DNA from 2 places in the Paenibacillus pabuli genome. Region 1 is predicted to be linked to the other one. Evidence: riboswitches for the same ligand, from Rfam matches in the RefSeq annotation. Region 1 holds a riboswitch; the other holds the start of a gene.

The links. Region 1 has a riboswitch for ZMP and ZTP ahead of ABGV42_RS27870 (TIGR01440 family protein). Riboswitches for the same ligand answer to the same signal wherever they lie in the genome.
Region 2: it holds a riboswitch for ZMP and ZTP, as region 1 does, so the genes downstream of both, ABGV42_RS06760 (bifunctional 5,10-methylenetetrahydrofolate dehydrogenase/5,10-methenyltetrahydrofolate cyclohydrolase) here and ABGV42_RS27870 (TIGR01440 family protein) in region 1, are expected to answer to the same signal.

Annotation. Positions count from the first base shown of each region.
Region 1 is NZ_JBDOIO010000005.1:240,944-256,891, forward strand. It holds gene glyA (serine hydroxymethyltransferase) at 1-1,152, opposite strand, end outside; gene ABGV42_RS27870 (TIGR01440 family protein) at 1,381-1,974, opposite strand; ZMP/ZTP riboswitch at 2,117-2,198, opposite strand; gene ABGV42_RS27875 (low molecular weight protein arginine phosphatase) at 2,337-2,909, opposite strand; gene ABGV42_RS27880 (manganese efflux pump MntP) at 3,032-3,592, opposite strand; gene ABGV42_RS27885 (hypothetical protein) at 3,670-3,834, shown strand; gene ABGV42_RS27890 (L-threonylcarbamoyladenylate synthase) at 3,804-5,027, opposite strand; gene spoIIR (stage II sporulation protein R) at 5,265-5,927, opposite strand; gene ABGV42_RS27900 (FtsW/RodA/SpoVE family cell cycle protein) at 6,177-7,397, opposite strand; gene ABGV42_RS27905 (FtsW/RodA/SpoVE family cell cycle protein) at 7,646-8,866, opposite strand; gene prmC (peptide chain release factor N(5)-glutamine methyltransferase) at 8,952-9,836, opposite strand; gene prfA (peptide chain release factor 1) at 9,862-10,929, opposite strand; gene ABGV42_RS27920 (SUKH-4 family immunity protein) at 11,322-11,927, opposite strand; gene ychF (redox-regulated ATPase YchF) at 12,152-13,252, opposite strand; gene ABGV42_RS27930 (GNAT family N-acetyltransferase) at 13,360-13,911, opposite strand; gene ABGV42_RS27935 (hypothetical protein) at 13,983-14,414, shown strand; gene fni (type 2 isopentenyl-diphosphate Delta-isomerase) at 14,495-15,562, opposite strand; gene ABGV42_RS27945 (phytoene desaturase family protein) at 15,784-15,948, opposite strand, start outside.
Region 2 is NZ_JBDOIO010000003.1:1,033,907-1,049,854, forward strand. It holds gene ABGV42_RS06730 (S1 family peptidase) at 1-1,308, opposite strand, end outside; gene ABGV42_RS06735 (hypothetical protein) at 1,334-1,843, opposite strand; gene ABGV42_RS06740 (hypothetical protein) at 2,184-2,573, opposite strand; gene ABGV42_RS06745 (hypothetical protein) at 2,960-3,325, opposite strand; gene ABGV42_RS06750 (barstar family protein) at 3,564-3,839, opposite strand; gene ABGV42_RS06755 (ribonuclease domain-containing protein) at 3,856-4,245, opposite strand; ZMP/ZTP riboswitch at 4,439-4,520, shown strand; gene ABGV42_RS06760 (bifunctional 5,10-methylenetetrahydrofolate dehydrogenase/5,10-methenyltetrahydrofolate cyclohydrolase) at 4,572-5,417, shown strand; gene ABGV42_RS06765 (hypothetical protein) at 5,580-6,203, opposite strand; gene ABGV42_RS06770 (tetratricopeptide repeat protein) at 6,255-9,644, opposite strand; gene ABGV42_RS06775 (helix-turn-helix domain-containing protein) at 9,757-10,602, opposite strand; gene ABGV42_RS06780 (beta-galactosidase) at 10,723-13,083, shown strand; gene ABGV42_RS06785 (Gfo/Idh/MocA family protein) at 13,253-14,302, shown strand; gene ABGV42_RS06790 (DUF4179 domain-containing protein) at 14,664-15,948, opposite strand, start outside.

The DNA of each region.
Region 1 (15,948 bases):
CAATGTTTTTGCAATGATCTTACCAATGGCAACCATAGCCTCTTCGTTCATACCGCGGGAAGTGGCTGCAGGAGTACCAATACGAATACCGCTCGTTACAAACGGGCTCGTCGGATCAAATGGAATTGCATTTTTGTTCACGGTAATACCGATGGAATCGAGGACATGCTCAGCTTCCTTACCCGTGATGTTCACGCTGCGTGTGTCGATCAGCATCAAGTGGTTGTCTGTTCCGCCGGATACAATGTTCAATCCTTCGGCAATCAGTGTTTCAGCCAAAACCTGAGCGTTCTTCACTACGTTTTGTGCGTAAGTTTTGAATGAAGGCTGCAGGGCTTCACCCAGTGCTACCGCTTTGGAAGCGATAACGTGCATCAAAGGTCCACCTTGGGAGCCTGGGAATACCGCTTTATCAATCGCAGCTGCCCAGGATTTGCGGCACAGGATCATACCGCCACGAGGTCCGCGCAGCGTTTTGTGTGTTGTCGTTGTAACAAAATGGGCATGTGGAACCGGGCTCGGATGCAATCCGGCAGCAACCAGTCCTGCAATGTGGGCCATGTCTACCATAAACAATGCACCTACGTCGTTGGCGATGGAAGCCAATTTTTCAAAATCAATCGTACGCGGATATGCACTTGCACCTGCAACGATCAGACGAGGACGGTGCTTGAACGCTGCTTTGCGCACTTCATCGTAATCGATCAGGAACGTATCTTCCTGCACGCCATATGCCACGAAGTTGTACAGCAAACCGGATGCATTCACCGGGCTGCCGTGAGTCAGGTGTCCACCATGAGCAAGGTTCATGCCCAGTACCGTGTCGCCAGGTTTCAGCGCTGCAAGGTATACTGCCATATTCGCTTGTGCTCCGGAGTGAGGCTGTACGTTTACATGTTCAGCTCCGAACAGTTCCTTCGCGCGGTCACGTGCGATATCTTCCACGACATCCACGTGCTCGCAACCACCATAATAACGTTTGCCCGGGTATCCTTCTGCGTACTTGTTCGTCAGTACAGAACCAAGCGCCTCAATTACCGCTTCACTTACGATGTTCTCGGATGCAATCAGCTCAATGTTGTTCTGTTGACGTTTCAACTCCAAATTCATCGCTTCAAGTACTGCAGGGTCATTCTTACGCAATTGTTCCATGTTTAAATTCCTCCCAGTATATTAGTGAAGTTATAAAGCAAAATTGATGTTTACACGAAAACGGAGAGTGCAGGACCAATCTAAAGAAACGAAGTGGTCGCCTTTATCACCGGATTCCCCCTTAAAAAGGGATTCAAAAAATCTGGGGATAACAGCGATCGGAAGATGGTTCTGCAATCGGAGTTAGGAGTGTAACCTTTCAGTTTCGCTTTATAGTAGGTTGAAGATTTAGTCGCAAAATGTCGAATCTGGTTGCTCTTCCATCTGATACACCGCGCGTTCGCCGCCAATCAACTTCGGACGGGTCAAGGCTGTGGTCACACGGGCTTCCCCGATGTAGCGAAGCGTTGTACGGAAAGGGACTGCCACATGCCGTAAGTGCATGCCAATCATCGTTTCCCCGATATCCACTCCCGCATGAGCCTGCACATGTTCAGCAAGGCAAGGATCACTCAGCGAACGATATGCTGCGGATGCCATGGAACCGCCTGCCTTGGGAACGGGTACCGCGCCCACTTCAGTCAAACCAAGACGTGTGAGCAGTGAACGCTCCATTACCAGTGCGCGGTTCAAGTGTTCACAACACTGAAATACAGGCTCGAAGCCAAATTCCTGCTGTACTTCGCGAATACCGGCAAGAAGCTGCTGTGCCACATCCACCGCACCACTCGTACCAATTTTTTGGCCAGCGACCTCGCTTGTGCTTGTACCGATCACAATGATCTGTCCAGGTCCAAGCTGTCCGGCAAGTGCCAGTTCACGCAGAATGGATACGGTCTGTTCCTGCAATCCGGGTTGTTCTGAATCTAACTCAATAGTCATCCTATCGCCTCCCGATAAAATCATGCCTGACTTCCTCACGGCTGCCCGCTCTTGTCTTCATGCACGGCATTTCAGGTACTATTATAGCGAATAATCAGATGAAAGACGAAAAAAAGAGCAGTCTGCGGGTATCGCAGAATTGCTCTTTTGCCCAGGCGACCGGCCGTTTGTTCCGGTGCTCCATTGTGGTTGTGCCCACTTCGTCGCCAGTTACACCGGATCCCTGTTTTCCCCTTCATCATAAAACAACCCACGCTTAAAATCAACGGGTAATTTACATTACATGTCCGTTTTTGCACTAGAAAAGTAGTTTGGAGATTCAATTGTCACTGTCCATTTACATTGCCCTGTACAATCCCGGTTTATCCTAACTTGTCCAGGAGGCGATCCAGTGCGGTTCTGATCTCCGCAGCGGCGATATTGTAATCGTCACGACTGCCACCGAACGGGTCAGATATATCAAAGCTTGGAATACGCTGCCGGATCTCAATCGCGCGCTCACGCTCTGACGCCAGAATCTCCTGACCCAGTGCACGTTTCAGCTCCAGTGTTGCAAACAGGCTGTCCAGTTCCTGGAGATCATCCAGGACCTGCTCATCGTTCTCCACATACTCTTTCAGCGTATACGTTTTGTGAACCGAGTCCGGGAAAACCTGCAGGACATGCTGTTTATGGCTGCGCGTCAACGTAAGAACCAGATCGGCCCATCCAATCAGGCTCGCACTAAGCTGCGTGGAATGCTCTGGCCCCTCCGCCTGATGATCTCTTAGTACTGCTTCGGCATGACGGGAAATCGGCATACCGGATGCTGCAGCCACGCCTGCAGAACGAACCTCCACCTGAATGCCCCGTTCCGATGCCAATTTGCGCAAAAGCCCCTCCGCCATGGGGCTGCGGCACGTATTTCCTGTACATACAAACAAAATATGTTTCATTGTGATAGCCTCCCCATTTCGCAAATGTTGTCGAATAATGCAATATTTTAATTTTAAATGAAGAAAATTTAAAGAGTATCGTTATGACTGCACAAGGCTGCCAACGTCCTGCTCTATGACTATTAAAAAATAAACAGCAGTCCAAACGCAAGCAGGATGGCTCCGCCGATGGCTTCACCATAATCGCCAAGATTTTGGCTTACTCGTCTACCCAGCAGCAGACCCATCACGGACATGATTCCACCGCATGCGCCAAAGGCAAGTACCGTCAGTACCAGATCACTGCTAAACATGCCGAGAGACACCCCAACGGAAAACGAATCCACACTCACACTGAGTGAAAATAAAATCACACCTAACATGGAGCGATGATCCACCAGCTTGGTGTCGCCTTCACGAAATGCATTCAGTATCATGTGGCCCCCGAGCAGAACGAGCAATCCGCCTGCGGCATACGTCGTAATATCTCCAAGAAGTGAACTGACGTATTTCCCCGTGTACATACCGATCAGCGGCATGATGACATGGAACAGGGCCGTGACAAAACTGATTCGCAGCACGTCCCGCAAACGAATGCCTTTCATGCCGATCCCAATACCCAGCGAGAAGGCATCCAGCCCAAGGGCGACGGCCATAATCAAAATGGTTACCAACTGCCCCAAATGGGCAGACACATCCCACATTCCCATACCCCCAAGTCACGTAAAGGTTCTTGTACACGATATGCGGACAAGAACACAAACATGACGGGAGATAGAGAATGAATAGTCAAGCAGAGACGCAGGCAGGCCTGGCTAAAGAAGATTGGTTTAATCGGCAGGCTGTAGTGGTGTTCGAAGGCACAACCTGCCGATTAGGCGGACCGGAGAAACATCGTCAGCTCCGGTCATGGTGCTACTGGTTACCAACCTGTATCAGCTGGTGACCCGCAGCTTTGAGCAGCCGGTTCATGACGGCTGCACCCAGCCCTTCGCGTGAGCAGGCTTCAGCCACAATATATGTGGCGCCCTGCTCATCGCAGCTGCGCAGCGCGGCATACAGCCGGCGCGCTGCTTCTTCAAGCTCGCTGGCATTGCCCAGCGAGAACACGGCATCGGCGCGGTACTGCTCCGCGTGCTCAGCGAACGCCAGCACCGCGGTGCGCTCTCCGCGCTGCGCCGCCTCCGCGAGGGCGGCGCTGATCCAGGCAGCCACAGCTGGCGGCGGCCCCTCTACCACGCACAGCGCTCCTGTGGGCGCATAGTGCGTGTACTTCATGCCCGGCGAGCGCGGCGCCGGGCTGTCATCGCCAGCGGGCCCTTCGGCGAGAATCGCCGGGTCCGTGGCGACACGGGCGGCAACGGCGGACAACTGTTCCGCCGTAATGCCGCCAGGGCGCAGGATGGTGACGTTACCGTCGTCACCGACCTGCACCACCGTGGACTCGACGCCCACCCCAGTAGGGCCGCCGTCCACAATGCCGCCGATGCGGCCAGCCAGATCCTCGCTCACATGTGAAGCGAGAGTCGGACTTGGCCGCCCGGAGCGGTTAGCGCTTGGCGCGGCCACCGGACAAGCAGCCGCACCAAGCAGCTGCAGAGCCACCGGGTGATCCGGCATGCGCACGGCCACCGTATCCAGACCAGCAGTAACCCGCGGGGATACTGCACCTGGCTTAACAGGCAGCACAAGCGTAAGCGGCCCCGGCCAAAAGGATTCAATCAGTGCTTCCGCCGCTTCATTGACTTCCGTAACCAGCGAGTCCAGCTGGTCTCGATGTGCAATGTGCACGATCAGCGGATTGTCTGATGGGCGGCCTTTGGCTTCAAATATAGCCTCAACCGCGGCTGTACTGCGCGCATCTGCGCCCAAACCGTATACCGTTTCCGTCGGGAACGCCACGGTCTGACCTTGACGAATGCAGGCTGCGGCAGCCTGCAAGTCGGCGAGCGCCTGCTGATAGGCGCTCTCTTTTTTCTCATCAGATCCCTGTTTCTCAAGTTCACTCATAACCAAATTACCCACGACATGTGGATGTTTCTCACTCAACAATGCTCTGACATCCCACACAGGGGTAACCAGCTCTTCTTGGGCTTCCGAATCTTTGTTACCTGTGTATTGGTCTTGTTCTCTATTCATATATTCATCATCCCTAAACTCCAATAGGTTAGTAACCGCCAGGCTCAACCTTGCGGTAGCTGTCTTGTTTCAATTTCGAATACCTATAATTATAGCATATCTGTTCAACCTAAGAATCGGCTCAGTACTTCTCCTGCACCCCCCATATTTTAAGCAGGAGAGCGTTCCATAAAAAAAGAATCAAAAGGGCAGCTCCCTGAGTCGAAGTCGCCCTTCACTATGAATACCTTACAGAATTTATGCAAACAGCCCGGCTACCCAATCCCATAGTTTAACCGCCAGATCCACCAAGAAGAAACGCGCTTCCGGTGCCGCCCCCTGAACAGATGCTTCGGCATCTCCAGGCTCAGCTGCTGCGGCTGCAGATACGGTAGACGGATTCGCCAGCGCATCTCCCGTACTCGCATCAATGAAGCACAATGGCGGGAACAGCACACACCACCAATTCTGACCTTCTCCTTCTCCCAGTGTTATACGCACTGATTCATAATCTCCTGCGGGATATACCGTGCCTCCATATAGTTTGGTAGGGAACGGGACAACACCAAGCTCCACCTGGTACGGGTAGTCCAGTCCACGGCTTGCCAGTTCTTCTCCCACCCGATCTTCGATTTCAGACAAATGCTCACGAATGACATGGCGTGCTTCATCCAGACTTTGCGGATTATCCAGCGCTGTAACCCACTCGCTCATCTGGGCAACCACGGCATCCCGAATCTCGCGTTTCACCAGTTGATCCCCTGGTGCATCCGAATTTGCAAGAATCCGCAAACGGATGGATTGCTCCGGAATCGCTGTAGCAGCTACAGCTGCATCCGTCTTTTGACCTTCCCACATCATAATAATCATCATAAGACAAACGATAATAAGTCCAATTTGTTTCACTGTTCTTCTGCTCATCCCGTTCTCCCCCTCGGCTCCCGTGGTCATGTTCCCTGCAACTCTCTCATGTCTATCAGTATGCCCGGAAGAGACAGAAGTAAACCTAGCATAAACCATAAATCTAGTAAATTCATTCTCTAATTTTACTGTTGTTCAGCGGAATTAAGAAAAGGCCGACCACATCTGTTTACAGAGTGAATCAGCCACGTTTCCGAATGAAATTGAACCTTATGCTGTAAAGCTATCGATGCATATCCCTCTCCATGCTTACACCGCTCTCTTTTCTTTCCTGAGCAAATGCAATAACCGTTCTGGCAAGCCGGGCTTCTGCTCCCCAAGCAGCAGGTCATCTTCCTCTTCCTGTCCATACAATTTAATGCTCATGACCAGTCCGATACAGGCCATATTAATAAGCAATGAAGTCCCGCCATAACTGATAAACGGAAGAGTAATTCCTGTTAGCGGCATCAGTCCGAGGAACGCCCCAATGTTTTCAAACACTTGGTACAGCAGCATGCCGATAATGCCTACAATAATGACTGGTCCTGCCCGATCTTTGCATTCCAGGCCAATCAGCACCATTCGGTGAATAAGAATAAAGTAAAGTAGCAAAAGCACCGACGCCCCAACAAAACCGAATTCCTCAGCAATAACGACAAAAATGGAATCCGAATACGTATACGGCACACGTCCGCTTTGCACGGAAGTCCCTTGCAAATACCCCTTACCGATAATGCCTCCTGACCCTATAGCCAAGCCGGCATTTTTGGTGTGCCAAGTTGCCTTGGATGTGGCCTTTTCCGGTACAAGCCAGGGATCGATCCGTTCCGCCCAGTGTTCACGGTCGACCTTTTCGAGAAAGGTAAAGATCTCATCGTGATACGTCGTGTAGGCTTTGACAAAACCAAAGAAGGTTGCACCAACAATGACGAGGCCAATGATCGCGTGTTTCAGCTTGATATTACCGATCCAGAATACCGCTGCCAAAATGACGACGTAACCCAGCGCGTTACCCAAATCATTTTGAATCATGACGAGTGCAAACGGAATAAATGCCCAGCATCCGATAGGGACGACATCTCTCCAAAAACCTAGCATGTTCCTTTGCCGCTTCACAAGCAAATGTGCGAGAAATAGGATCAGGATCATCTTGAACAACTCTGCAGGTTGAAACGAAAGATTTTCCCCAAGTTTGATCCAGCCATTGGCATTATTAATAGGTCCCCCTACAAAGTTGACGAGAACAAGCAGAATGATTCCTATGCCATACAAATAAAATGCATACTTCACATACAGCTTGTAATTCACTAATCCGATACCCAACACAGCGACAAATCCTATGAAGTAAAATAACAAGGTTTTGATATGATGCCTGGCCAAAGTGGCATCCGTCTGCGTACCACTATAAATGGCGAACACACTTACGATCATCAGCAAAAACAATACAAAAAGAATAACGCCGTCCATCTTCTTCAGCATTCTCAACATGATTTCAATCGTCCTCCCGGGTACCCAAATCCACATTTCCATATTATCTCAGTAATTACCATTATATAAAAGAGAGCTTTCAATTGGAAATTTTAATCACTAGGCGGGGAATGGATTACAACTCACCTGACCAGCACAAAGAATCTAGCAAAAGAAAAACCCTGGAAGAGTCAGCTCCAAATGGATTGGATTGATCTTTCCAGGGTTCTATGTCTAACTCATTTTGATTATGGAACACGGTAAAAGGATTACTGTTCCTGCTGGGACGGTTTCCTTCTGAACAACTTGAGGACGATATCCGTAATCCCCGGTTGTTCGGCAGAGCCCAGAATATCCTCGTTCTCTTCCGTGTGAACCTTGATACTCATCACGATCCCCATACTGATCATGTTAATCATGATTGAGGTACCACCCGAACTGATAAACGGCAACGTAATCCCTGTCAGCGGCATCAGACCAATAAATGGACCGATATTGACAAAAATCTGGTACAGCAGCATCGCTATAATGCCGACAATGAGATAAGGCCCTGCGCGATCTTTACATTCGAGCGCTATAAGTACCAGCCTGTGGATGAGAATAAAGTACAGCAGCAGCAGCACTGAAGCACCTACAAACCCAAACTCCTCCCCAATCTGCACAAAGATCGAGTCGGCATAAGCTAGCGGTACCCGATTGGATTGAATCGTTGTACCTTCCAAGTATCCTTTACCGCTAATGCCCCCAGAACCAATCGCCAGCTTCGCGTTATAGGTCTGCCAGAGCACATCTCTGGAAGTCTGATCCGGTACGAGCCATGGATCGAAACGATCCGCCCAGTGTGAACGCCCAACATCCTTCAGAAATTTGACAATTTCATCATGATAATGAATGTAAGCCTGTATACCGCCGACAAAAGCAACCACTGCGATAATAAAACCAATAAGGGCATGAGTGAATTTAATATTACCGATCCATAACAGTCCCACGAGAATAATTACATAACTCAAAGCATTCCCCAAGTCATTTTGAAGTAATACGAGTAGTAATGGCGGCAAAACACAGAGTGAGACCGGAATGACATCACGTCCAAAATAAAGCGGACGATTCTTCTTTCGGGCCAATAAGGCCGATAAGAACACAATCAGGCACAGCTTGAACAATTCAGCAGGCTGCAAACTTACACCGAATATAGATAACCAGCCCTTTGCCCCATAATACTCTTTACCAAAGAACATAACAAAAATAAGCAACAGCATACCTACGCCGTAGATATACAGATAATTTTTGATGATGAATTTGTAATTAACCATCGACATCCCAAAAAAGACCACGAAACCCAAAATATAATACATAACGGCACTCTTCGTGAGTCCCTCCAGCTTTGGACGGCCAAAGGTCGTACTATAAATCGACAAAATACTGATAACCATCAATATAACCAAGATAAAAACAATCGAATAGTCTATCTTTTTGAATTTATGCAGCATGTAGTTATGTTCCCCCAAGCATTCAGCAATCTTCGGTATATCTCATTGTAGAGGATTTCACGGCAAAAAGAAAACCCGCGGAACCTTACATTTTCGTCACCTGTTCCGAAGTCCGAACACCCAGGACATGCCGCTCAATCCCGGCAAGGTCCGGGACAATGATAATTTCCGGCCAGTGTCCGGCTGATTCAAGCAATGCGGCAATGTCGCGAGCCTGTCCCTGACCGAGTTCAAAACCAATGACCTGCGGCGGCGCAGGCAGCAGTGCCAGCTGCTCCAGCATGACCCGGTACGGCGCCAGTCCGTCCGGACCGCCGTCCAGTGCCGTGCGCGGCTCATGATCGCGCACCTCGGGCTGCAGCCCGGCGATATCAGCCGCCGGGATATATGGCGGGTTGGACACCAGAATGTCCACCCGAACCCCTGCGAACGGGGCCAGCAGATCACCTTCGCGGAAGTCGATCTGTACCCCGTTCGCGGCCGCGTTCCGCGCGGCCACTTGCAGCGCTGCCGCCGAGATATCTCCGGCGCCGACCTGCCAGCGCGGGCGCTGCGAGGCGATCGTCACGGCGATCGCACCGCTGCCCGTGCCAATATCGACGGCGAGCGGAGCGCCGCCAGGAAACACGCGGTCGGCTTCGCGCAGCACAGCCTCGACCAGCAGCTCCGTCTCCGGCCGCGGAATCAGCACGGCCGGCGTGACCTCGAACGGCAGCCCATAGAACTCCTGGCTGCCGATGATATACTGCGCCGGCTCACCCGCAGCCTTGCGCGTGACGGCGTCCTCCCAGCGGCTGCGCAGCTCGCTGGGGAAGGGTTCCGGCAGCATCATGTAATACGCGGCGCCATAGACGCCGAGTACATGCTCCAGCAGCAGCCGGGCATTATTCTGCGGCTCGTACACGCCGCTCTTTTCCAAAAAAGAGGAAGCCTCCACGAAGGCTTCCCGACAGCTCTGTTCCGGCGTCATCACAAACTGCGCGCGGGTCACAGCATTATTCTCCTCTATCCATCATCTCCGTCTGCTCCGCAATCGTCAGCGCAGACAGGATTTCTTCAATCTCTCCGTTCATGACCTGATCCAATTTGTGCATGGTCAGACCAATGCGGTGATCCGTTACACGGCTTTGCGGGAAGTTGTACGTGCGAATCCGCTCACTGCGGTCACCTGTACCCACTTTACTCTTACGTTCCCCTGCAATTTTTGCTTCTTCTTCCTGGCGCATCATATCGAAGATCCGGGTACGCAATACTTGCAGCGCTTTTTCCTTATTCGAGTTCTGCGACTTACCATCCTGACACGTCGCCACGATTCCGGTTGGAACGTGTGTTACCCGTACAGCGGATTTCGTCGTATTAACCGACTGTCCACCGGCACCGCTGGAACAGAACGTATCCACACGAATGTCCTTATCATGAATTTCGATATCGAAATCTTCGGCTTCAGGCATAACAGCTACCGTTGAAGTAGAGGTATGAATCCGTCCACCTGATTCGGTTGTCGGGATACGTTGTACACGGTGTGCACCACTTTCATACTTCATTTTGCTGTAAGCACCGCGGCCGTTGATGAGGAAGATAACCTCTTTGAATCCGCCGACATCATTCGTATTGGCGTCCATCAGCTCCACGCGCCAGCCTTGATTATCGGCATAACGTGTGTACATCCGGTACAGATCCGCTGCAAACAATGCCGCTTCATCTCCGCCAGCTGCTCCGCGAATTTCCACGATGACGTTTTTGTCGTCATTCGGGTCTTTCGGCAGCATGAGAACACGAATCAGTTCGTCCAGTTCTTTCTGGCGAGCGCTCAGTTCATCAATTTCCATTTTGACCATTTCACGCATCTCGTCATCCAGCTTCTCGCCTTGCATTTCTTTGGCTGCTTCGAGATCCTGACTTACCTGTTTGTACTCATTGTATGCTTCATACGTCGGCTGCAGATCGGACTGCTCTTTGGAATACTCACGCAGCTTTTTGTTATCGCTTGCCACATCCGGGTCACAGAGCAGCTCGCTAAGCTTGTCATAACGGTCGGCCAATGCCTGTAATTTATCCAACATATATAGTCACCTCACGATTTATTTTCGGTTATACGCTGCACGTCTCCGGGCAGGCGTTCCATGTTTATTTATCTATATCATCTATTTTCATAACGCATAGGTTCTCAGTCCAACCGAACCCTGACCGTAACATTCATTAATGACCGACGCAACATCGCTACAACGTCATCAAATCCTTTACTTTTAAGTTATATAAAAGAGCTCATGTACCTTACGCGAAGCCCCGCTTAAGTCTTACAAAAAGCGAGCTAAATCAACCTAGGTACACGACTCTTAATTATAGCATATTCTTCTCATCCTGAACAGATGCTTTTCCACCTGCCTACAGGTTCGCTTTAGATTATGGCACAACTGACAATGGCATTATTACATTATTCTTCAATGGATATCAGCTACAACAAGCCATCTTCAAGCTGTTCAAGAACCAGGCTCCACCAAGCTTTTTCATTCGATAAACTACCTGGATCCTGTTCGGCAAAGAAAGCCCGGAGTTCGCTTATGGCCTCTTTTCGGCCGGATACATGGCCCTTTTTCTTTCCTGGTGTAAGCTCTCCCCTTTGAAAAGCTGCCAGTTTGGCTTGGGCTTCTTCCAGTGTCATCACACTGGGCTCATGCACTTCGGAGAAATTCTCAATGAATTGAGCGTAACGCTGGAGAAATTCAAGAAACCGAACCAGACTGGTGTTGATCAACCCGTGTTCCCCTGACGATGCTTCTACCGAGTAAACTGCGCCCGTTCCTGTCTCCACACCGAACAAGGCGGATTTTTCCTCCCACTCATATCCGATCGGCAGAAGCGTGGTGAAGCCATCATCACGTTGTACCTGAATCAAGCCTCGTTCCGGCATGGACCGAAAATGGACACCCAGCAGATCGTTACCCTCATCGCGAAACTGGGGTACTCCCTCAACAAGAAGCAGATCGCTAATCTCTCTCGGTAAATGCATCGCTTTCACATATGCTTCATCATATTGAATACGAGTTACTGCATTCTCCATTTGTCCATCCTCCCCCATGCCCTTTTCCTCTATTATATCCACACCGCGCAAACAATCCAGTATAAGCAGAACAAGCGGGGCGCTATCACGGATCCTTCCCTGCTATTCTCGCCTACTCCCTCTAATCTGCTGTTCCCTTCATCCCAATTAAAAACCCTGCCATCTTCAGAGAAGACAGCAGGGCTGTTAATGTCTATCATGTACTGCTTAAATTGGTTAACCGATTATACGTTGAAACGGAAGTGCATAACATCTCCGTCATTGACAACATATTCTTTACCTTCCAAACGAAGCTGTCCGCGTTCTTTGGCACCGTTCATGGAACCAGCCGCGACCAGGTCTTCGTAGGAAACGACTTCTGCACGAATGAATCCGCGCTCGAAGTCTGTATGAATTACACCCGCTGCGCCCGGTGCTTTTGTACCCTTGCGGATCGTCCACGCACGAACTTCCTGTACACCTGCCGTGAAGTATGTGTACAGACCCAGCAGTTTGTAAGCGGCTTTGATCAACAGGTTCAGACCGGAATCCTCGATACCGAGCTCTTCCAGGAACATTTGTTTATCTTCGCCTTCCAGCTCGGAGATTTCTTCTTCAACTTTTGCACTGATCGGCACCACTTCTGCATTTTCAGCAGCCGCGAATTCTCTTACTTTTTGCACATAGGCATTGTTCGCCACATCACCGATCTCATCCTCGGCTACGTTTGCTGCGTACAGAACCGGCTTCAGGGTAAGCAGGTGCAGATCACGTACGATCAGACGCTCTTCGTCTGTCAATTCCATGCTGCGTGCCGGCTTATCTTCGTACAGAACAGCCTTCACTTTCTCCAATACTTCCACTTCTTGAGCAGCCTGCTTGTTGCCGCCCTTCATGTTTTTCTTGGAGCGTTCGATTTTTTTCTCAACACTCTCGATATCAGCCAGGATCAACTCCAGATTAATCGTCTGGATGTCGCTTACCGGGTCAATTTTGCCATCTACGTGTGTGATATTCTCATCGACAAAGCAGCGTACCACATGAACAATCGCATCAACTTCACGAATGTGGGCAAGAAACTTGTTACCCAGACCTTCGCCTTTGCTTGCGCCGCGTACAAGACCTGCGATATCTACGAATTCAAACGCTGTTGGCACCGTTTTTTTCGGTACAACAAGTTCTGTCAATTTGTCCAAACGCTCGTCCGGTACTTCAACGATCCCCACGTTCGGGTCAATCGTACAGAACGGATAGTTTGCCGACTCGGCACCTGCTTGTGTAATTGCGTTAAACAGAGTGGATTTACCAACGTTAGGCAGGCCCACGATTCCAGCTTTCAAAGCCATGTATATGACAACTCCTCATTCATTACTTGTTCGGTATGGATAATCCTATACATTATATATGACAAACCCGGAGGCATCAAGGAACTTCGGGTTTCGTTTCTGCTTGATTACCGTTTAAGTTCCTTGTACATCGTCAGATCGGTAATCTCGTAACCCATCTTGCGATACAAGCTGCTCGCCCGCACATTATGTCCAAACACATGCAAACCGATCCGATCCACATGAAGACTCCGAGCCGCTTGTTCAAGGGCGTCCATTGTTTCGGTGCCATATCCTTTGCCACGATACGCTTCTTCGACGACAATATCGAGCAAGAAGGCTTCCTTACCCCGACGATTGTCCGTAATGTTAAACCAGATATACCCCACATTGCCGTCCACCGGATGCACCAGATTATAAATGTAGGCTCCAGGCGTATTCAGTCCTTCAGGCAAAAAGCGATCATAAGATGCCTCAGCAAGCTCCTGCGCTTCTTCCTCCGCCCATGCCCCTGCTTCTACTTTCTCTCCAGCAAAATCCTTAATTGAACGCATCCGAAAACTCGCAAACTCTTGATCATTCATCGGCACAAGCTCCAAAGCATTCCCTCCCCGTTTCAAATTCCGCATAACATTTTCTACTGCCTTATCCTGCTGTACCTTTTTATTTTCATCATACATGAAGGAGAAATTCCACATAACTTTTGTCAGACTTTCATTGTTTATTAAGCATAACGAGAGGAGCACATAAAATGAAAAGACGTCGCAAATGGCTTTCATGGAAAGTCATCTTTCTCTTGGCTATAACTATCTTCTTTGGAATCATCATAGGTATGGCTTATCCAACCATAGACCAATTCAGATCGCTCAGGATCACCATTCACAATCAATCTGACTTCGATCTTACAAATGTTAATGCAAGCCTTGTCCAAGGTGAAGGCTCGGTTAACACTGGAAGAGATGGCTCTGTGTACAAGCTGAAGAAGGATGTCGCCAGCGGCAAAAAAGTAAAGTTTGCTCCTAGGCTTAGGCCTTCCGGGGAATCATCCGTCCACCTGCAATTTACGGATAGCCGCGGGGAGATCTATAACAAGACCGTCTGTGGTTATACGGAGTATCTATCCGGCAATACCTACGTCACCGTAACCAATGACAATATCACAGTAAAAGAAGAGTGTCTGTAATCCTTCTATCGTTTCAACATCAAAAAGGGGCTTACCCCGATGTCATCAGCATGAACATGACGGGATGCCCCTCTTCCGTATTACCGCCGCTCGATCAATCTTGGTGTCTGCTGCAAATCTTCGATTCGCCCGGCTCCGATACCGAACATGACCGTACGAAGTTCGAACTCCACCTGCTCCAGGCGCTGATCCAGTGCTTCATCCGAAGCCACTGCAGATTCCAGCAAGGAACGACCGAAACCTGCCAGGTCTGCGCCCAGTGCGAGCGCCTTGGCTGCATCCACACCATGATGTAGTCCACCACTGCCAATCAGCACCCCTTCCGGATTCAGCGCCCTGACTTCCCGGATGCACTCGGCAGTCGGAATGCCCCAATCGGCAAAAGCTTCAGCCGCAGCGCGGCGAACCGGGTTGTTATTCCGGTATTTCTCCACCTGTACCCAGCTGGTGCCTCCTGCTCCGGCCACGTCGATAAATGCCGCCCCCGCTTCATACAGCCGCTGTGCCGTTATTCCATCAATGCCCCAGCCGACTTCCTTCACCCCAACAGGCACATCCAGCGTACGGCACAGATCTTCGATCCGGTTCAACAACCCGCTGAAGTCCGTATTGCCCTCCGGCTGAAAAATCTCCTGCAAACCGTTCAGATGCAGGACCAGCACATCCGCGCCAGCAATCTCAACGGCGCGCTGAAAATCGGCGGTATGGAAGCCGTAATTCAACTGCACTGCACCCAGATTCGCAATCACCGGGATGTCAGGGGCCCAGCGCCGTACATCGAAGGTCGTCGCCAGTTCAGGTTGTTCCACTGCTGCCCGGATGGAACCTACGCCAAGCGCCCATCCTCTGGCATTGGCCACGCGGGCAAGCCGCTCATTGATGGCGCCTGTCGTTTGGCTTCCACCTGTCATCGAACTGATGAGCAGCGGTGTACGGACCTCTTTTCCAAAGAACACCGTGTTCAGACTAACCTCATCGAAATTCAGTTCAGGCAGGGGATTATGACGAAATACGTACCGTTCCATTCCGCTCGTGATCCCTTCTCCTGCCACATTCTCTTCCAGACAGAGGCGCACATGCTCCAGCTTCCGTTCCCCCGTAGCCACCTCGGGAAGCAGCCGTTTGCCGGCTCGCTCTTGTTCATTCATGATGAGACCTCCTTATGTGAGAAATTGTGCGGATGGACAGGGGCCCCCTGCCTGTTCCGTTCAATTGGATTAATCCGTTTTTCTTGCTTATATGTAACGCACACTTTTGCATGTATAGAATTCCTATAAAGTCGTCGGCAATATACTCCACGCGTCAACTCTACCCAGTATACCGTTCCGGACATGCTATGGAAAGGGCGCACCATCTCATCCCTGATGAATCATAGCAGCACGGACGCAAGCTGCTCGCCCACCAGCTGTCCGGATAGCGTTACAATCGGCGTCCCGCCTCCCGGATGCGTGGTTCCACCCACATACCATAACCCCTGCACATCCCTGCTTTTGTTCCCCGGGCGAGAGAAGGTCTGCCTCACTGAATTGGATGA
Region 2 (15,948 bases), on a different contig from region 1:
AGCATGAGTATATAGCATGCTGTCATTACTGAGAATTCTTCCGTGCACTATTCCTTTAAAACCAGAACCTGCAAAAACAGGTGCTCCACTATCGCCTGGTTGTGAAACTGTACTTGTTTCAAAGAGATATCTGCCAGCTGTAGTAAAGTAAACGTCTTTTCTCTGTAATGTGCCAGTAGTTGTGTCCGTAGTAGCGCCTGACTTAATTACAGTTTCTCCTATTTTACTTGAAGACAGCGCTTGAACTCCAGTAAGCCTTGTTGGATTACCTGGGTTGATTCCAGAAGTGTTATAAATGACATTACTTGGAGTGTGATTCCCACCGCTTAACCTAATAGCACCAGAGTCGGCGTATGAGCCCATATAGATATTAGACAAGGGTCCAAGAAGGTATCCTCCTTGACTAAAATTTGTACCTTGACTCCCGCAATGACCTGCAGTAACAAGAAATAGGGTTCCGTTTGATCTTGATTTTGCAGGTACGCCCGCTGTACATTTCCCACTACTATTTATCTCATGACCACCCATTATTGTTCCTGTATATGTGTTTCTTGCAGTCTGTTCGATAAGCCCCGGGTCGTCATTAAATTCCAAGGGGTATTTGTTAAACATTGTTTGAACAATTTCCTGTTTTTCAGGACCTAATTCATTACCGAGGGAAACCACAACTTTCTGATTAGGGTAATCTGAATAAATTTTCGTTACATTAACATTTTGTTCTTTTAAAAGATCAAGCTTACTGACTATATTCTCTACAAAGCCCATTAGTTGTTTTTCGCTATAATCAACCTTTTCATACACAATTTCATTAGGCAAGATTAACGAAGCTGCATTGTTAGAGACGTTAGTTGTAAATTGTTCTACCGTTTCAACAAACGCCTGTTCCTCTTGATTGCTACTAGTAATATTTTTATTAGAACCTCCTGTATATCTAACTATAATCTTGTATTCGGGAGCTTGTTGTATATACATTCCAGCATAATTTTCAGACATTGATGAATCCTGGATCGCTTTTTCAAGATCAGGTATAAATTTTTGTTCAATCTCAACTCTTCTATCCATCTCAGATTCCTCAGATTCTGATAGAGAGACACCATATTTCTGAACAGAAGATTCGTTTTGAATAGAGAGGAGTTGATTAGTGCTCTTTTCGAAACCAAATTCATCTCTGAATTTTTCTTCTAAATTATACTTTTCGTTTGTATAGGCCTGGCTATCTTTCTCAATGTTCTCAGCATAAGTTACTCCACTAATAGATAATGTAAGGGCTACACCAAAGATTAATGTAGTTATTTTTTTGAGATCCATAGATGCCTCCTCGTATATATTCAGTTTACATGACCTCTTCTGCGTTGATTATCATTGTTTTTTCATCTTCAAAGCTCGATTGATCAGATTGAAACACTGCGTTTAGGACGACACTGACGTTTGAACTTGCTATTTGCTGAAGTTGATCTGAACTTAGTGTAATTTCATAACTTTCAGAATACCATTGGTCCTTCACTAATTTTGTTGTTATTCCTTCAGTTGTTGTTGACCTTGGAGGAAGGATACTTTCCCCATCAGTTTGCAAATCTACATCAAGTATTTTTTTTGAATGAAGGATCTGATTATCGGCATCCTTGCCTATATACTTCAGACCTGGTTCAAAAATGAATGTATCATTATTTGATTTTTTGATGATTAATCTGAGTTCATAATCCCCAGATTGTTTACTAGCTATAATTTGATCGCCATCTTTTTGAATTTGATCGGGTGTACTAATAGCATCGTTATTCAGTGAGGAATCGGAACAACCAAACAGGACAAGACAAATCATAAGAATAAGGGATATATGCTTCAATGTACGACCTCCTTTCCATTCAGAATCTTAGGTGTTGTTCCAATAATTTAGACGCAGCATAATGCTAAAATGTTTCATTAATTTATAAATTTTACAATTTATATACATTTGTTTACATATAATATTTATTGATTTATCCGATGTGTGGTAATGCAGATCCATTAACCTGATTTATTCAATTTCAGCAAAGCAAAGAACGACAAAATCCAAACAAAAAACCAAAGCTGTAAGCTTTGGTTCAAAATAGGTTGGCATAAATAGGCCCCTTCATCTCTTTAAGACTTGGTTAGGTAATATTGGAAAAATAAAGGATGAAATACCGGGATCACATCGTATAAAATTAATTCAAAAAAGACTTAAGTTCTTCTTCAAATTGATTTCCGAACTCCCTAATACCTTCTTTGGACGCTTTCAGAGTGTATAAATGACCTAAATCCATAAAGATAAGTAAGTAGAGATCTGTTTTGTATTCATGCATCCATTTTATTTCCATACTCTCTTCAAAATGACTAATGTAACCCTTCCATTTTTCCTCAGGGAATTCTTTCAGCATTGGAATGAAGCTGTTTAAAACCATGTTTGTCCTACCAAATTTAGCTTCTTTCACTATTTCAGAATTAACAACATATTTATAATTATAATAACCACCTTCACCTGGAGAGGGATTATGTTTAACGACAGTAAATTCAATGTAATTAACCGGGAAGTTTTTATCTCTTAAAATAGGCATTGTTTACCTCCATGATTGTAAAACTGGAGAGAGCATTAATCTTCTCTCCCCAGTCTGTTTTTTTAAGTAAAACTTAAATTATTTAAACTTAACACCGCCCTTAATCCAACGGCCTTCAGAAACTCGATTCTGAATTGTGCTGACGCTATCTAATTTGTAAGTAGTAATAATGGTATTCAGAGCGTTACCAATAACAATTACAACTTTATTGATTCTATCCAACATAATACGAGAGTTAGAATAGTTTGTATCATAGTATTTCTCTACAGCCAACATTCCAGTTGACAGACTTCCTTTCTAGGATCAAAAAAAGCCGCCATGGGCGACTTTTAAGACAGATTGTTTAGTCTTCGTAAAACTTTATAGTCTCGCAATCTTCTCCAGTATTAGCTCTCTTTCAAGGTAACAAGATCAACTACCATCCAATTGTTATCCCTATATTGCAACGTTAGTTTTACAGAGATGGCACCCTCATTCGATCGATATTTACTTACCACGAGTATGACTTTATTCTGATCTTCCGCCAGCTCAACCTTCTCAATCCGCAGTAGAATCCCTCGAAGATTGCTTTCATCACCTTCATATAAACCTTGCTTAAGCAATTTTTCATAAGTTAGGTTATAAACGTCCACCTTATATTTCGTTTGTAAGAACTTCGCTATTTCTTGTCCGTCAGAGTCACTTAATGCAGGAGTCTGATTATAGTCTATTAATATATACTCCATCGATCTATTAAGAGCTGAATCTGTCATTATGACCTCTTCCAATGCTGCAATATATAGTCCGCTTAGATCGTTATCAGCATCTGCATTCGTGGACGTGCTCGCACAAGATGTTGTCAGACTAACCAGTGATAGAACATAAATAAAGTACAACAACTTCCTGGGGATGACCCTCACCTCCTATGGATTCCTTAACTCATTAACGGAAATCTCAAGGAACATGTTGCATAATAAAAAAAGCAGTCCTCAGCGGACTGCCCGTTCGACTTTACATTTTCAGATCAAATTGGAACTGATCCAATTCTTCTTCTGCTTCACGCATTAATTCCAACAGTTGATCAGCGTATTCCCCAAGCGCAGCCCTGCTGGCCTCGAAGTTAAGCCATTGAATGGTCAGTGGAATGGAAATGAAACCTGTTAAGCCATCCCAAAGCGCATCCAGATTCCGACCATAATCATCATCTAACCCGAGCTTCGCCTGTAGAATATCATGCAATTCTTCTTTACCATGAATATCATTTCCATCAATGATTACTGTCTTCATACCATCCTACCTTTGGTCATTTGATTTGTTCAAACGTACGATAATGATCGGTTGTTTTGTATATTAAGCCATCACTGGAATAGAGAATTCGGTCACTTCCCCGGGTTCCCCCGGAATAATTGATATCTGCCTCGTACCATGTTCTCCCCTTTTTCTTGGGTAACAGCCCTTCCCGATTCTGAAATAGATCACCGCCGATACTTTTTCCTGGGGCCACGTCTTGCAGATTTCCTTCACTTGGTACCCAGCCCAGAGCCCTGGCCTCCTTCTTGGTAATATAATTATCCGGAAGTTCCTGATGCTCGGTAATATAATGGGCAACTTCATCAAATTGGTTCAAGACAGCATGGGTCTGAGACGATTCATCTACAGATAGCGATTCAAGTGAACAGCCTGCGAACAGCATCGTCGCAAGAATAATGAGTACGGTACCTAACCATTTTTTTAATATACACTACTTATAATCTCCTTTTGATCTTCTCAACTCCAAAAAGTATATACCAATCTAGACACAGTTCCAAGTATAGCAAAGTCCTTGCATTTAAACCTAAAAGGATTGAAGTAAATTTCAAAATGAAGTACTATCAATTTATTATGTAATGATCATATGTAACTGGCGAACACGGTGAACCGTGAGGGAGCATATGATTTCTAATCAAGCCGTACGCCTGGGCAGAGGTAAGGAAGTTTTATTTCCTTGCCTCTTTTTATGTGGAAAGGGCGATGATGAAGATGAGCACAGAGACACTAATTTTAAATGGACAAACGGTAGCGGACTTCATGAAGGAAGAAATGATGGCGAAAGTTGCCTTGTTGAAGGAGAAGGGAATACGCCCTTGTCTCACTACCATTTTGGTCGGTGATGACCCCTCTTCCGAAACGTACGTACGTATGAAGGGCAATGCATGTGCGCGTGTAGGCGTACATTCCATTAAAGTGGTTTTGCCTGCAGAAACGACGACTGAACAATTAATTCAAGAAATAAACAAATTAAATCAAGACTTATCCGTACATGGCATTCTGCTGCAGCACCCGGTACCGCATCATATCAATGAAAGAGCCGCTTTTGATGCAATTAGCATAGAGAAAGACGTGGATGGCGTTACCACCCAAGGATTTGCACTAAATGCTTTTGGAATCGCCGCTTTCCCTTCCTGCACACCACAGGCCATTATTCGTATTCTAGATTTCTATAAGGTTCCGATCGAAGGCAAACATGCTGTCGTTATCGGGCGAAGTCCAATCCTGGGCAAGCCCGTTTCAGCCATGTTACTTAACCGAAATGCAACGGTAACCACCTGTCACTCCAAAACCGTCAATCTGGACGAAATCGTGAAGTCGGGAGATATTGTGATTGCTGCCGTCGGCAAACCATGTTTTGTAAAAGGAAGCTGGATTAAACCTGGTGCAGTTGTCATTGATGCAGGCTACAATAAAGGCAATGTAGGTGATGTGGACTATTCATCTTGCTTGGCTCAGTCCTCCGCCATTACACCCGTCCCGGGTGGCGTTGGTCCGGTAACAATCGCTACACTGATCGAACACACGATCAAATCAGCCTTCATGCAATCTGAATGAACATTATATTATGTAAGAAAGCACGCAAAGCCCACTCTATTCATGAGGGCTTAGCGTGCTTCTTTTGGTGTGAACATCAGGGCTAATGCTTCATCCGATTGTTAGCATATTCACATGTGATATCCATTTCCGTTGCTACTACTTACCTGGTTCTTGTCCTCTTTATTTTTTGGCAAATTGTAAAATGGCCGTCGCTGCACGAATACGAATATCCACGTCTTCACTGTGCAATGCATCTTTCAATACCTCAAGAGCTTCCCGGACCGTAACGTCATCTACGCTAACCGAATTACGGTCTGTGGTTTCCGTTTCGTGAGTTCTTGAAAGCCACGGATCCAATTGAGCCTGTGATCGTGGATGCCCGAATGTTGAGATTATAGAAGTATCCGAAATCAGAGCACGTACTTTATCGTTTATTGCTGTCAGTGGAATTCGTCCCAACCATGTTACGCCTCTGCGATGACATATCGAATCTTCTCCAATGCTAGTGGAGTTATCGTAAAAATAGTCGCCCACATCCCCAACGTATGCCCACTCATCGTCATGAATTAAGACATTGTCTCCATCCTGCATAATGTTTACAAACGTCTGTAGTGTCCCTACTACCCGACTCAGTTCCGATTCACGTATTGCATAATGCTGCACGATTTGCTCTTTCCATTCTTCAGCCGGTACTTGTTCCAGATCCCCTGTAGCTGGCCAATCGATCCCGACAAAGTTATCTTCCAGGAAAGTTGCAGTTCGATCGATGCCGTGTATTGTGGATTGGATATGAAAAAGGTTCATGCTGCACTTGTCCTCCTCTGATGCTGTATACCGTAGAACGTATTGTACATTCTAACCATTATAAATGGTTTGATTTTGTTTGACCAATGAACACATCGGCAGATGAATTCGTGCTCCCAGATGATATGGCTCCCATTGCAGCGTTTCTTCAAAACGTTTTTTCGCTTCAGCCGCTTTTCCTAACCCCAACAAACCCAGACCATGCATAAACAAACAGTGGACCTGATTGCGCTTGTTCAAATCATCTTCAAATACGAGAAAATCCGGCAAAGATACGGCAAAATAGTCAATTTTCACATCATCAAATAGATGTCTCTCTGCGTAATCAATCAGCTTGTTAAATCGGCGTCTTGCTTCTTTTGGATTGCCTAGTTTCATCCATGCTAGCCCCTGATAGAAGATCATTTCTGGCGGTTGATCGTTATAATACATGGCACTGGCGGGCTCTTCCAAACCTTGCGAGGCTATTGTCCAGTGATACACCGCTTCTTCTTGCCGGCCTAATCTGCTGTAGGTGTAACCAAGCTCGTAATGTACGTTATTTTCCTGAGCACCTTCCAGTTTACCCTCTCCCAGATTCTCGGGATATTGGAAGGCACGTTTTAAGAATGTAACGGCTTCCTCGAATTGACCCTGTTGACTCGCTTGCTTTCCAAGCTCAACAAGCGCGAGAACATATTGTCCCGTGACTTTACCTTCCCCGCCCTCCCATGGATGAAATCGACGCTCTAACAGAGCTGTTAACGCCTCTTCATGCTGGCCGAGTATATTGAGCAAGGTTACATATTCGAGGTAAAGGTCATCTCGGTGATGCACAAGTTGCATATGCTGCTGAAGTTTGGCCATCCGCTCCTGAGCCGTAACGCCTACCTTTTTGTACAATTGATCCAGTTCGTAGAATACGCGGGCATCTGCTTCATTACACTCAAAAGCCTTTTCAAGCGATTCACACGCAGCTGTTGCATCGTTCCGTTTATTATAGTAAGCCAGGGCAAGATTCCGATGTACTGTTGCAAAATGATTGTCGATTTCCTCGGATTGTTCCCAATGATGAATGGCATCTGCTGCTCGCTTTTTATCATAATACAGATTGCCCAGATAATAGTGTGCCTTACTGTCCAATGGATGCATGGCAATTGCATGCTGCAGTACGTGCAGCTCGAACAGGCTGTTTGGGAAACAATAATCTGGTGAAGCGTTCTGGGCTAACCGTCGCTCCTGATCTGCTTTCTCCGAAGGTTCCATTCGGTCGTACATATACGCGAGCATATAGTGAACCATCGGGTAGGTGTGATTGCCGTGTATCAAACGAATCTGCTCCAATACTTCTGCTGCTTCCTCGTACATGCCATTACCTGCATAATCCGAAGCCAGGTTCATATAATTGTGCACATCGTTACGCATGATTTTTCCGAGCTTGATTCGCGTATCATCGGCTTCTTCATGACGTCCCAATCGTTCCAACACTTTAGCTTTCTCGCAGGCTGCCCCAAAATCGGCAATGTCCAGCTTCAAGGTTTCCTCCGCGAACAGAGCCGCTTCCGAATATCGGCCAAGCTTTCGTAAAACCGCGGTCTTCACGAGTCTTGACTTGTAGTTTCTGCTATTTCGTACCAGAGATCTTTCCGCTAGCTCCAAAGCTTCGGCATAATGCCCTCGTTCGCAGGCGATTTGGCTTAATGCATAATAGCCACTGTCCTGAAACGCCGCAGACCAAACCGATTTATAAAACGCAGCGTATGCTTCTTCATTCCGCTCCTGTAAACGAAGAGCCAGACCAAGCTGATAATAAGCTTCGCTGTCGTACGGATTCGGATTACACCAAGTCAACGATTTAATGGCCGTCCGGAAATGTTTTTCCGCCCGTTCAAACCAGCCCTTACGAAGCAGCGTCATGCCATATGCGATATTAAGACGAATGTCGGAGGCATCCCTTCTTAAACCTTCTTCATAATAATGCTCAGGCTCAAAGGTGGCATGCCGATATTGTTCCAGGTGCAATCCTGCCAGATATAACTGTTCTGTACTCTTTATCTCCTCCGGTAGAGGAAGCGGTTTGGATGGTTCAGGCACCAGTTCTATGGATGGCTTCGCCGGACGGTAAGAAACAAGTTCATGCCCGCACGCATCATGGACGGTTACGATCAGATCATGTGCCTGGTCTTCGGGATCTAAGGCTACAACCGATTGATAGGTCTGTTCCGGTGAGGTCGTAACCGTATCTTTCAAATACGTTTTCTTCCGGCCCTTCAACTCAATCCTTGCCTTCTCGAACACCGATGTGGCATAGACCATCACCGTCACGGTAGAACTTGTCTTATCTACTTCCAGGTTCACCGCTGCATCAATCGATGCATTTTTCACGACACCGATATTTTTGTACGGCATGAAATATTGCTTGAACGATTTTTCCTCGTAAGGTTGAAGCCATGTGAAATCTGGCTGGTTGTCCGTAAACACACCTGTCATCAGCTCGATATAGGGTCCGTCCTCATCGGTTAAACTGCGATCCCACGCCTGGCCGAACTCACCGTTACCCCAGGTCCATTGTTTCTTACCTGGGGACACATGATGGTTTGCTACGTGAAGCAGTCCTGCTTGGACGCCATGGTCGTATCCGCCAACAAAATTATAATCCGACTTGTAGGCCATATACGATGTAGGTACAGGGATGTTTTTATAACGTGAAATGTCCACGCCTTCCGAGTAATCCATTTTATAATAGGTTCCTGTTGCAATGGGGAATCTGGACACATCACGCTTGCCATGGTCGAATACGGCCGTAACGTCCGGAGGAAATACCGTCTGGGTATGGTCATTAACCGCAACAGCAGGATTGGCCCACCACAGGAACGTTTGCGGCTCTGAAGTCCGGTTAAACATCTGTGCCGTAATTTCGAGGTAGGCTTTGCCCGGAAACAGTGTGAAGCCTGTTGTAACCTTCGTTCCATACATACGGTCGATCTCACTCACCCATACGGTAGCGCTTCCGTCTTCATTTTCAGTCATGGTATGTTCTACGGGTCCAAACGTATTTGGACGATGATGCTGCGGCCAATTGAATTCAATTCCACCCGATATCCAGGGCCCGGCTAGCCCTACGAGGGCAGGTTTAATGACGCGATTGTAATAAACGAAATCATAATGGTTCGTTTTGTCTAACGCCCGATAGATGCGACCACCGATCTCAGGCAAAATTTCAATACGCACATATTCATTTTCGAGAATAGCCATTCGATACAATTTCACTTCTTTATCATCCATGATTTTATCAATGACCGGAAGGGGGTAGACGCGTCCAGAGGACCCTTGGTAGACCCTTTTTTCCAGAAACATTGGATTTTTGTCTGGTTCTCCTGTGCCATAGGTAGGGATCTCAGTCTGTTCCTCCCATACGTGAACTCCCTTGGATACAGGTACAGACGGCTCTCTTGTGCTCATAACGCTTCCTCCTTTTGTGAACTGTCAATGTATCCATAGTAAGAAAAATGAACGGCGGAGTACCATTCAATATCCTCTGTTTTTCATGGACTATATGGGGACACTCCAACAATCACGCATGAAGGTTATTTTTTCGTTTCCGAAATGCTGACGGTGTCTCGGCAAACGCTTCGCGGAACTTTCTTGTAAAATGAATGCCGCACTCAAATCCGACATCCGTGGCAATCTCCGCGATTTGCCGGTTCGTGCCAGCCAGAAGCTGTGCTGCCTTCTCCAACCTGAACTTGTAAACGGTGTTCAGAATCGTATCGCCTACCTGCTCCTTAAATAAATGAGAGAGGCGTGAGGTGGATAAACAGCAGCGATTAGCGAGTTCAGGTATGCTTATCTTCTGCGCAGGATGCAACTGCAAATACCACATGATCTCCGCTATTCGGGGATCCATTGCTGCTGGAACATCCGGAGGATATGTCTGTTGAATGTGAATCAACGTCTCCTCCAGGGCAAGCTCAGATAATCGGCGATGCTGTTCGGAGCTCCCTTCCGAAAACCCATGACGCACCAATCTTCGAAGAGCATTCTGCATATCCTGCTGTGTCTCCTTCGAAACAATTCGCTGGTATACGAAACGATCGGAGGTTTCAGGAAGCTTCAAGTATGTACTCCAGTTGGGATCGGGAATGAAATGGACCCATATAAATTCCCAATGTTCCCGCTTCGTTCGATAATGATGCGGCAGCCCTGGCATGAGGATCGCCACATCCCCAGCTGTGCAGGTGATCGAATTCTTGCCAAGCTGTATTTCTCCTTCTCCAGAAAGCGTATACATTAATAACCAATCGATGCTCCCCGTTGGCCGGTGAATCTCATATCCCTTCAACTCCTTATAATGTCCTGCGATCAATATTCCAAAGGGCCGGTGTCCAAGTATAGCATAATCCACATGTTTTTCAGCCATTATCACACTACCTCGCTATGATCTATTCCGTATAAAATGTAGCTGTATCGATATTTCTTATATTTTCTAAAACAGTAGAATTCGTCGTATAAAACATATCACAAGGAGGTTGTCCCAGCAATGAGCCAGGTTTCGAAATTATCATTATTGGATGCAGATAATAAGGAAATCCATTCAGGAAAATTGGGAATGAATGGTGGAGCAAACCCCAAAGGAGATAGCTTTGGATTTACCAGTTATTATATGACTCGTAATGGCGAGCCCTTCATTCCTGTCGTGGGAGAATTTCACTTCTCCAGGTTTTCATACTTGCACTGGGAAGAAGAACTGCTGAAAATGAAAGCCGGCGGCATTCACATCGCTGCAACATATGTATTTTGGAATTTTCATGAGGAAGAAGAAGGAGTTTTTGAATGGAGTGGTAATCGGAACCTGCGCCATTTCATCGATCTTTGCGCCAAACTGGATCTGCCCCTCATTCTTCGCATCGGTCCGTTCTGCCACGGCGAAGTTCGTAATGGAGGAATTCCGGATTGGGTAGTATCCAAGCCTATTGAGATCCGTTCCAATGATCCCGAATATCTGAAGCTTACACGCAGGATGTATCGGGAAATCGCCAGTCAGATGAAAGGCAGCCTGTATCAGGACGGAGGACCTGTTATAGCTGTGCAATTGGAAAATGAATTCATGCACGCCGGGGCGCCGAATGATGCATGGGGTTACAAAACAGGGAAATTTCTGTCCTCTGGAACCGGAGGTACAACTCACCTTGCCGAGCTGCGCCGTATTGCGGAGGATGTAGGGATTCGTCCTCTGTTCTTCACGGCTACCGCTTGGGGCGGCGCTGCCGTTCCCGAGGAAGGCTTTTTGCCCATGCTTGCAGGTTATGCCTATACTTCCTGGTTGCCTGACCAGCCTCCAAGCAAGGAATTTATATATCGCGATCTTCATGTTACTCCTGCGGAACCCGTTCAGTATGACACGCGCGAATATCCCGTTGCCTATTGCGAAATGGCCGGTGGCATGCAGGTCAGTTATAACGTGAGGCCGTACGTTCCCGAGAACAGCATCGAGGCCATGACCCTTGTCAAGCTAGCCAGCGGCAGCAATCTGCTCGGTTATTATATGTATCATGGCGGCTCCAATCCCGTTGGCAAGAAGAGTTATCTGAATGAGCAATTCCTGCCGAAGATTACGTATGACTACCAGTCTCCCTTGGGTGAATTCGGCAGAGTCGGTGCATCCTATGACCGCATCCGCGCCATCTCTCTGTTTCTCGAGTCTTTCGGATCTGTCCTTGCTCCGATGAAAACGGTCCTGCCTGAGGGACAATCTACCATAGATCCGACAGATACAGAGACATTACGCTGGTGTGTCAGACATGAGGACGGCTCTGGTTTTGTTTTCTTGAATAATTTTCAGGACCAGGTGGACATGCCCCGCCGCAGTATACGAATCGAATTGGAAACATCCAAGGGTCACGTTGCCTTCCCTGCCGAAGGTGAACTTGAGCTGCCTGAAGGAATCGGGTTGATGCTGCCGTTCCATCTGGATCTTCATGGCGTGTCACTACTTAGTGCAACGTCTCCGCTGCTCACAGTGGTCGAGACTTCTGCAGAAAAAACGGTTTTCTTCTATGCGCATGAAGGGATGAAACCGGAATTCGTCGTTTCCAAAACAAATCTAAAGGATGTGCAGTGTAACGAAAGTGTATTAATGGATCAAGGATCTTACTATGTGATTCAACCGAACGTGGACCAACACCATTCAGTCAACTTCCTAACCACTGACGGGAGCAGCGTACGCTTTGTGGTGCTTTCCAGAGAAGAAGCGCAGAAAGCATATACCTTTGAACTGTGGGGACAACAAACGCTGGTCATTAGCGATTGTCCCGTTACGGTCAGCAATCACCAGCTTATCTGCACATCAACAGGAGCTTCCCGGTTTGCTGTTTCGCTGTATCCCAAGCCCGAGCACCATTTACAAACCCATCGTGCCACGGTTCACTCTCAAAAAGATGGAGCAGCTCTCTTCACTACCTATACCATAGATCTGCCTGAATATACGCCAGACGTGTTGATTAAGAAACCCACAGAGAAATCGGCTCTGCTGCAATTTGCCGGAGAGTGGCCCTCTCATGTTCACGATGTATGGCTTGAGGTGGATTATGAAGGTGATGTGGCTGAAGCGTTCCTGAATGGACGGCTCATAACGGATCACATTTCTTACGGAAAGACCTGGTCCATTGGCCTCAAGGAATTCTACACTCAGCTTGAATCCTCTGAATTGCACTTGTCCATAACCCCGCAGCGCAGAGGAACGGTTCATACCTTTGTCAATCAGGCACAAATCGAGCGCTTCGAGGGAATAGAGCTCGCCGAGTTTCGTCGCATTGAACCCATTCCGGAATATCGGGTCGCGCTGTATCCAGTGAAAGCGGCCGCAGCGGTTGGACAATTATCCGTTTCATCTTCCATTTAAAATGTTATTAAGCCCTGAATTCGTTCAGATCGAACCAATTCAGGGCTTTTTTTTCATACTTTTATTGAAAATGCTTTGCTTCGTGATATCCTTGAGTAGAAAATATAGGTAACATACTTATCTAGTACATATTTCATTTAGAAGAAGCATGAGAAGCGAGGAGATTCTTTTGAGTCAACCGATTTGTTTTGGAATTATAGGATTCGGCTGGAGAGCAGAAGCTTATCTTCGGATCGCGAAGCAGCTCCCCCATGTGTTCAAAATCAGCGGCATAGTCGTTCGCAATCCGGCCAAATATCAGGAAGCTGCCGAACGTTGGGGCTTGACCCTTTACGAGACTCCTCATGAAATGGCCCGCCACTGTGATTTTCTGTTGGTTGCTGTTTCCAAAGCATCCGTCCCTGCCGTCCTTGAAGAACTTGTTTCACTACAAGTGCCTCTCTTGGTTGAAACACCACCGGCATTCGATGAAGAAAGCCTTGGAATCATGTCCACTTTTGCCGAGAAAAACGGCCAGATTCAGGTTGCAGAACAGTATCCGCTGCAGCCGCATCATATCGCTCGAACGTCCCTCATACAGTCAGGGAATTTGGGTCAGGTTCATCATGTGCAAGCATCAATAGCACACGGTTATCACGGGATCAGTCTGATTCGTAACTGGCTGTCGCTCACGGAAATCAGCTGTGAAATCGTTGCCCGTCGCTTCGAACTTCCGATTCTGGAAGTACCTTACCGTGGTCGACAAGTCCAGGATCGAATCGAAAATGAAGTGCAAGATATCGCCATGCTGTCGTTCCGTAACGGAAAGAGCGCTGTGCTCGATTTCACCCGCTCTCAATACTTTTCGCCGCTCCGTCAAAACCGGGTTCTGATTCGCGGTTCCCATGGGGAGATCCGGGATAACGAGGTCACCATCAGCTTGGGTACCGATGTGTACGATACATACGCCATCCAACGAATTCAAAGCGGCATGGAAGGAAGTCTGGGACCGCTGTCCCTCCGTGAGCTTCGCGCAGGCCAAGAGTGCATGTACCGTAACCCCTTCCCTTCTGCCCCGTTTTCTGATGAAGAGCTGGCCATGGTTGAAATATTGACGCGAATGTCTACCTTTGTGAGAGAGAATAGTCCTTTTTATCCCCTGACTGAAGCTCTTAAGGATGTGCGTTTGTCTCTGGCCATAGAGAAATCTATCACAACTCAAGCATCGGTAAGGATCTAATTTTAACTATGAAATATGAACTAATCGTTTAACGAAATCGCTCTTTGAAAGGTGTTCTTCAATGTTTGCAATCGTAAACTCAGGTTCTTTACTCCTTTTATTTGGGGGGTGGTATGTCATATTCCTTATGTCCAAACATTCCAAAGACTCCAGCCGTTCATCGGCTCGCGTTATGAGAATTATCTTGGCCGTATCCATCATCATTCTATTGGTTCAAGATTACATATTCAAAACAATACCGTCTAATACAATACTAGTATTCGTTTTTATTGTTGTTTTAATAGCCACTAGGTCATTGCCGGATAAGAACAAAGAGAAAAAAACGAACTAACTCCCTGACAGGGATAAGTTCGTTTTTTTGCTATTCATTCATTATTACGGACCAGTTAGGATCTTTATAGCGTTTATCGACCACTTCTCTCACCAGACTGAGCTCCTCTGGAATATGATCTAAGCCCTCAATTCGGTATTCAAAAGGACTATTCATTTTACGATCTCCCATGCTGATAAATCCCTCTCTCCAATGATCAGGCAAGCTATTTTCCAATCCCGATGATCCTCTTTTGCTTACATTATATTGTTTACCTGCCGAATCATATGCTTTCCATGCATCATTACGAACTTCATTATCCATTTCTCCGTAAAATAAAACAGCCAGTTCGTTGGTTTCGCCACCACTTTGCGATCTTTCCAACGAAGTCCCTATCACTTCCACTCTATCCTTCAAAACCTTAAAAGATTTAGGCTCTGATAACTCCGCAGGTCTAAAGGAAAACTTGCTACCATCCACTTCAGCAATTGAGTATCCATCCAGAACAAAGCGGTAAGGTTCATGCTCAGGGAGATACTTAAAAGTATAGCTCCATCGCATTTTCCCTTCTTCAATCACACTATAGTCAAATGTCATCAGGCTGTCCATGTAACCGGATTTTCTTGGATTCACTGAATGTATCTCTTCGTTTTTTAAGTTCTCAAAGTGAAAGCTCAATGTTTGGTTTTCCCACAAATCACCTGGGGATCTAGCCATTGCTGCATCATCAAGCTCAGTCTCCAGTTCGAATCGTACCCCCTGCACCATTCGTGTGATCCGTTTTAAATTAACAGTCAGTCCATGTGGTGTTGTATAAGTTCCAGAGAGTTCCTCTACTTGGGTCTTGCTGTTTGCCTCTTTCATATCCAAGTCAAAGCTAAAATTCCAATTCCCTTCTATTGCAGGTACATTTCTGTTTCCAAGCGTATTAATATTCCCCTCGATTGTAATCTTGTCCGTTTGCAGCGGTTCACTGAAGAACTCCACCATATAATAAAAATCATTTGTATATCCCATATCGTACATACTGCCCACGGTTTTCCCTTCAGCATCTTTAATAGTAATGGTGTTCGATTCTCCAAGACTCAGCTTGTCCCGGTCATGCTCTCCTTTGTTATCAAAAAGTTGGAGCGCAAGCGTCACTCGTGTAGGATCTGCTACAGCTTCCTCAATAACAAGGGTGTAGCCCTTGTCATTGACTTTAATATGTGGATTATGTACCAATCCCAGCTCCTTTGCTCGCAGGAGTCCGATATCGGGATTGTCCTTGGAAAACAGAGATCTAATTATTTCCGCAAACGTTGGCACTGTATAGATCATGACCGCCGCTAGGGCA